Regions from separate parts of the Fictibacillus sp. B-59209 genome, predicted to be linked through region 3. Evidence: riboswitches for the same ligand, from Rfam matches in the RefSeq annotation. Region 3 holds a riboswitch; each other region holds the start of a gene.
What was found. A riboswitch is a leader RNA that binds a small molecule or an ion and turns the genes downstream of it on or off. The one in region 3 is predicted to bind S-adenosylmethionine.

Region 1 (2,277 bases), on a different contig from region 3:
AAGGTGCATCGGTACACTGACCGCACCAGTTGTCGGATCGGTCTTATGCTTATGATGCAGCAATTTGGTTTGAAAATTATAACAGGAATAGTCACTCATGGGGGATTGCCTCATTCTGAACAATTTGAAGTGCTTGCGATAAGTCATCTATAAGGTCATTTTCATCTTCAATTCCAACAGACAGCCGAAGGAGCCGGTTGCACACCCCTCGCTTGATGCGAATGTCATCCGGAATATCGGCATGGGTCTGAGTGGCCGGATAGGTGACGAAGCTTTCGACACCGCCCAAGCTTTCCGCAAATGTGATCAGTGAAATTCCTTTTAGAAAGTAGGGAATCCATTCTTCGTTACGAAGCCGGAAGGAAATCATTCCACCTTTTCCTGGGTAAAGCACATCCGTAACAGCTTCATGTTCTTGGAGAAAACCGACGACCGCCTTTGCGTTTTCTTCATGCTTTTTCATCCTTAATGCCAAGGTTTTCATGCCTCTCATCAACAGCCAGGCGTCAAAAGGGCTTAAAACGGCACCCGTAGCATTATGATGATAGGACAATTCTTCACATAATTTTTCTCCTTTTGCAGCAACGAGTCCTGCGAGTACATCGTTGTGTCCCCCAAGATATTTTGTCGCACTATGGATGACGATATCTGCCCCAAGTTCTATCGGCTTTTGAAGCAAAGGCGTATAGAATGTATTGTCTACAATCACGAGGAGACCATGTTCCTTTCCAATAGAAGCAATCGCCTGGATATCACAAGTTTCCATTAAAGGATTTGTCGGGGTCTCCAGAAAAATCGCTTTGGTATTCGCAGTAATCGCCTGTTTAATTTCAAGAGGATTCGCCGTGTCTGCGTATTTACAGGACAGCCCCCATTTTTTATAGCCTTCTTCCAATAACCGATAAGTACCGCCGTATAAATCGCTGGATACGATCCATTCATCCCCTGATTGAAAAAGGGAGAGGATGGTGGCGATCGCGGCCATTCCCGAACTGCAAGCAAAGCCTTGGTCCGCTCCCTCCAGGTCCGCGATCGCCTGTTCAAGCAGCTGGCGTGTCGGATTGCCGGTGCGTATGTAATCATACCCGCTTGATTCTCCTATCCCGGTATGGCGATAAGCGGTTGAAAAATAAACGGGCGGATTAACTGATCCTGTCCGGTCTTCACTTCGGTTGCCGATCTGAGCAAGCTTTGTTTCCGTTTTATACATGGAGATCCTCCTAATAAATAAAATAAAAAAAGCCTTCTAAGAAGAAGACTTTTGAGAAATATCAATTGTCGTTCTTCTTATCTTTCAAGTTCATTAACGAACTTGATGGATTTAGCACCTTTTCAGCCATCCGCGGCTGAAGGTTGCTGAGGTATCATCGGGCCATTCCCTCTACCTCTCTTGATAAGAAAACAAATCACGTATCAAATTGTAATTTATACTCTACAATAATATTCTGAATGTTTCAATAGGTATTTCAAAAAATATTGCTTTTTTAAAATTTCAACTAACCTTTTTATTACATTGGCGGCTGTATTGGTAAGGTACTCGAAAGTTAAAACTCGGGACGTACTTTAGTAAAAGGGCTAACTCTTCTGATAAACGATGAGATACTTTTTTCTTTTTTTGTTTTTCTCAATCAGCACCTACCTTTATTACATTTACACCAGATGATTTTAGTCCTGTATTTAAAGAGGTTTTCAGAAAACACTGGTTCCATTTACCATATTCGCAGGTAAATAGTCGGTTTACGCACAGAAATTAAGCAATTAAAAGCTTTTAACCTAAATCTTCTAAGTAAAATTGAAACGTTTTTATCAGTTTGAAAAAATGTTAGGAATGGTAATATTTATTAAAAACTACTAATTAAGGGAGTCTGACAGTTGATAGTTGAGACAGATAAATACTATATGCCTGGTAAAAATCGTGTCATCTTGCTGCCTGCCGTTTGGAGAGAGGAATTTAATATAACCGAAAATGACCTCCTCACTGTATGTAAAAAAGACGACTCAATCATCATTCAGGCCAATACCATAAACGAAGTAAAGGGAGCCAAATATATAAAGATTAATAAAAAAGGAGTGATAACCATTCCGAAATCTATAGATGAACAGCTGGATATTCGATTACATCAACTGTTCATTAATTCAAAATACTGTTCCTTTTTTATTGCACCTGTAAAATAGAAATGCCCTTCGTTTTGAATGAAAGCGAAGAAAATGAAACATGCTATCACCAAAGTCATAAATTTGGTGATGGCATGTTGGCCTCTTATCTGCTTTATATGG
Region 2 (2,277 bases), on a different contig from region 3:
TATACGCTTAATTAAAATCTGTCAAAACGTTTTAATGGAGGATAGCATGAAACTTACTGTTGCAGCGATTCAAATGGATATTCAGCTTGGCAATCCCAAGGAAAATATTAAGAGGGCTTCAGAAAGAATTGAACAGGCAGCAATGAAAAAACCTGATGTGATTGTTCTTCCTGAACTGTGGACTACAGGCTATGATCTAGAAAGGTTAGATGAGATAGGAGATACAAACGGCGATGAGATCAAACGATTAATGAGCGGCCTTGCCAGCAAATACCAAGTGAACATTGTTGCAGGTTCCATCGCTAAGAAAACGGATGAAGGAATCTATAACACCATGTATGCCTTTAACCGAAAAGGTGAGCAGACCGGCGAATACAGTAAACTCCATCTGATCCGGCTAATGCAGGAAGAAAAATATATTGCTCCGGGCTCCCGCAAAGGAAATTTCATGCTGGAAAACGTTCCTGCTGCCGGTGTCATCTGCTATGATATCCGTTTCCCTGAATGGATTCGCGCCCATATTCTTGAAGGCGCCTCTATCCTGTTTGTTCCTGCCGAGTGGCCGGCGCAGCGGCTGAGCCACTGGCGGAACCTGCTAATAACAAGAGCCATTGAGAACCAATGCTACGTTGTGGCATGCAACCGGGTCGGCAGTGATAAGAACAACACTTTCGCAGGTCACACGATGGTCATTGATCCCTGGGGAGAAATTATTGCAGAGACAGACGGAGAAGAAGAGACCATTTTGTTTGCTGAGGTCGACACTGATCTTGTTGAAGAAGTAAGAAACAGAATCCCTGTGTTTGAAGACAGACGTCCAGAATTTTATTAAAAAAGATTTGACAGACAATGGATAAGATTGTATGATTGCCATTGTAAATTATTATTGCATTCTGTTTTTTCTAACAATTTTATATTTGTTGTCTCTTATCAAGAGCAGGTGGAGGGAATTTGGCCCGATGAAACCCAGCAACCGACCGTAATACCATTGTGAAATGGGGCGTCTATTACTAGAAGCCTGGAGATCCAGTATGGCACGGTGCTAATTCCAGCAAAACTTTGTTTTGCAAGATAAGAGGCGTGGAAACTATACATCCAGGCCTCTTTTCTTACAGAAAAGAGGCCTTTTTACATACAAAATATTCCGGAGGTAGTATAGATGGCAACAACCCTCAAACAATCTTACGAACGACTGAATGAACAAACCGTGGTGGAGCTGGCACAAAAACTCGAACTGTTATCTGATTATCAAAACATTAAAGTCAATGAGATTGGTGACGGTAATCTTAACCTTGTTTTTCGGCTAATCGAAGAAGATACAGGTAAATCCATTATCGTAAAGCAGGCACTTCCCTATGCCAAAGTCGTGGGAGAAAGCTGGCCGCTTACACTGGACAGGGCAAGGATTGAAAGCAGCTCTTTAATAAAATCAGCAGAATTTGCTCCTGAGCATGTTCCAGAAGTTTTTTATACAGACCAGGATCTCGCTCTCACTGTAATGGAAGACTTATCTTCTCACGTGATTCTGCGGAAAGGTCTGATCGAAGGGGTCAAATATCCTCATCTCGCACAGCACATCGGCACATTTATTGCCAAAAGCCTGTTCTATACGAGTGATTTTTACTTGCATCCTTTCGAGAAGAAAGAGCTTGTCCAGACGTTTACAAACCCTGAACTCTGCAAGATTACCGAAGACCTTGTATTTACTGACCCGTTTTATGACATCGACACCAACGATTTTCCTTCCGAGCTGAAGGAGGCCGTTTCCGAACTATGGAGTGATACTCTCCTCAAACAGAGAGCTGCCTCTCTAAAATATAAATTTTTGACGCGTGCAGAGGCTCTGTTGCATGGTGACCTCCATACCGGAAGTATTTTCGTTACCGAAACTTCTACAAAATTAATAGATTCCGAGTTTGCTTATTATGGGCCTCAAGGCTTTGATATCGCCCACTTTTTTGCCAATATTGCATTGAATCATGCCTCACAGTCCTTTCATATCTCTGACTCTCTTAGGCGCGAAGAATATCAGAGCTATTTGCTCAGCGTGATCAAAGACACTTGGGAAACCTTCACTGCCCGTTACAGAGAACTGTGGAAAACAGAGGGTGTAGAGTCTGCAACCAAACTTCCTGGATTTGAGGAAGAGATTTTAAATAGCATTTTTACAGATATGATTGGTTTTGCCGGTTGTGAAGTGATCCGCCGCACGATTGGGCTTGCCCATGTCGAAGATCTTGATTCCATTGAAGACTTCAATGGCCAAATCGAGTTAAA
Region 3 (2,277 bases):
AATGAAGTTTACGGCGACGCGTCCATAATAAAAATACAAAAGCTATTATACTACGATATGGAATGCAGAAGGGGACAATGTGAAAGTTTTTTGCGGCTTTCTTAATTGAAAGATCAAAAAAGACCAAGCCCATTTGCTGTATCTTTCAAAGTGGAAAGAGATTCTGCAGCAGCTTAAAGACCACGAAGGTGCAGATTTTTTTAAAAAAAGGAAGATGAAGAAGTGAAAAAATTAGTTGCGGCAGTTATCCTGTTGTTGGCAAGTTTAGTATATGTGTTAGCGCGGCTCACACAAAAAACATTGTATCTGGACAGATTTTCGGTAAATGCGATAAACCCGGTCAGTTTTCATTGGAATACCATCGCTATCAATACAGGTGCCAGGCACCGCTTTTACACAAGTGTCAAAAGCCGGTGCCTGGCACCATCAAATTGGAATCATTTATGAGCCAATCGGAGGTTACAGTGATCAGTTCATTGAAGTGCATGATGGATGAGAAGGTATGGTTGGCGCCTTTAATAAGCCGAATCTTGCTTTTTCCACATGATCTTTTTTGTGTATTCTCAAAGAATTCCCCGCAATAATGGGCTGGAATTTCATTGTCGTCCGTTCCGTGAACGAGCAGCACATCACCGGAAAACTGTGATAGCTGGTCTAACGGATTGGAATTTTTGAGGGACTGCAGAAATTTTGTGGTCAGGGAATAACCTAAATGATCCACGAATCCTTTAATGAATAGATGGCTATATTCTTCTTCACCCACGATATTTACGATGTCATCAAACGGCCGTCCTACCGCAGACCAGAGGATTAACTGTTTAACCCTTTCGTCACGGGCCGCAGAGTGTACAGCGACTGCTCCTCCAAGGCTATGGCCAAGCAGGGTAATCTGGTCAGAATCAACGTTAGGAAGCTCCAAGGCAAAGCTAACGGCAGCGTATGTTTGGTCGATTAGATCTTCAAAGCTGTTTTCCCCATAATTCCCCTCACTCTCCCCGCAGCCCGAATAATCAAACCGAACTACAACAAATCCGTTCGAAGAAAGCTGCTGTGCCGTTTTAACAAACAATCGGTCCACACCAATCCGGTTGCTTGTAAATCCATGGCAAATAATAACGGCAGGGGATATCTTATTTTTGCTTAGCACGGATTTAGGATAATGCACGGTTGCGGTAAGCCTTTTTCCCTTCCAGTGTATACAGTCGTGTTTTTCCATATCACCAACTCCTCATTTAACGTTTATCATTTAAAATAACTATTCATATCTATTTAGTAGGAATTGATTCGATAAAAAACCCCTTCCTATGTTTATGGAAACATAAGAAGGGGTTGAAGAGACCGAAGAATGATCAACACAATTCTTATCTTCCAAGCAAAGAAGCTTGTTGAAATTGGCACAGTGCTCATAAAAGAGTCTGTTGCCGAGGTTTCTCAGGGTCAATTCCCTCCACCTCTCTGGATAAGAATATTTAATTTCATTTAATGTAAAATAGAATTAATAGTTTGTCAATTAAAAAATCTGTTTTGGACAGCTATCTCAAATGAGTATGCACACATCCTATGCACCTGGCGAGGAGAGGGATTCAAAAATATACAATAGCCTGCGCCTTTTTTGTAGGGTGCCAGGCACCTGAATTACACAAGTATGTAATTGCGGTGCCTGGCACAAGCAAACCCTTTAGTTCGCTCGTAAGCAAAATTCCAAGGATCACACTTGCGGGTGTAATAAATGGCATAAATCTTTCCAGCTGGTGGTTTAACTTTTCTAACACGATTAGCCTTCTTCCGTCTGAGTCTATTACTCTAATAGTATATTAATTTATATTATAAAATATTTAAGTTTGCAGCACTCATCATCCTGCATATCATAATGCCGATATGGGCGTGGGGAGTCGGGCACATTGCGTTTTCCTCGGATTCCCTTACCATAACCGGACTCGTATTGGCGATGGTCATACCGTGCGGCGTGACAAGCAGCATCTGGGTATCCATCTATCGGGGGAACAGCACCCTCGCGCTTTCCATTATATTGATTGATACACTATTATCGCCGATCGTCGTTCCTTACAGCCTATCACTGTTTGTCGGAGAAACCGTCTCCATTGATGAATGGTCCATGGTGAAGGACCTGTTGATTATGATCGTGATCCCATCTGTCATTGGCATGCTGCTCAATCATTGGACGAAGGGAGAAATAAAGAACACACTCGGGAAAAGAATCTCTCCAGTTTCTAAAATTTGCATGAGTGCTGTGGTCGCCATCAATGCTTCGGTTGC

Region 1: it holds a riboswitch for S-adenosylmethionine, as region 3 does, so the genes downstream of both, P4361_RS09270 (methionine biosynthesis PLP-dependent protein) here and P4361_RS01230 (alpha/beta hydrolase) in region 3, are expected to answer to the same signal.
Region 2: it holds a riboswitch for S-adenosylmethionine, as region 3 does, so the genes downstream of both, mtnK (S-methyl-5-thioribose kinase) here and P4361_RS01230 (alpha/beta hydrolase) in region 3, are expected to answer to the same signal.

The regions. Positions count from the first base shown of each region.
Region 1 covers NZ_JARMMC010000014.1:53,180-55,456, reverse strand. Annotated here, with positions in the region: gene metC (cystathionine beta-lyase) at 1-99, opposite strand, end outside; gene P4361_RS09270 (methionine biosynthesis PLP-dependent protein) at 92-1,210, opposite strand; SAM riboswitch class I at 1,285-1,400, opposite strand; gene P4361_RS09265 (hypothetical protein) at 1,873-2,175, shown strand.
Region 2 covers NZ_JARMMC010000018.1:506,490-508,766, forward strand. Annotated here, with positions in the region: gene P4361_RS15440 (carbon-nitrogen family hydrolase) at 35-832, shown strand; SAM riboswitch class I at 925-1,078, shown strand; gene mtnK (S-methyl-5-thioribose kinase) at 1,160-2,277, shown strand, end outside.
Region 3 covers NZ_JARMMC010000003.1:11,199-13,475, forward strand. Annotated here, with positions in the region: gene P4361_RS01230 (alpha/beta hydrolase) at 404-1,216, opposite strand; SAM riboswitch class I at 1,359-1,466, opposite strand; gene P4361_RS01235 (bile acid:sodium symporter family protein) at 1,832-2,277, shown strand, end outside.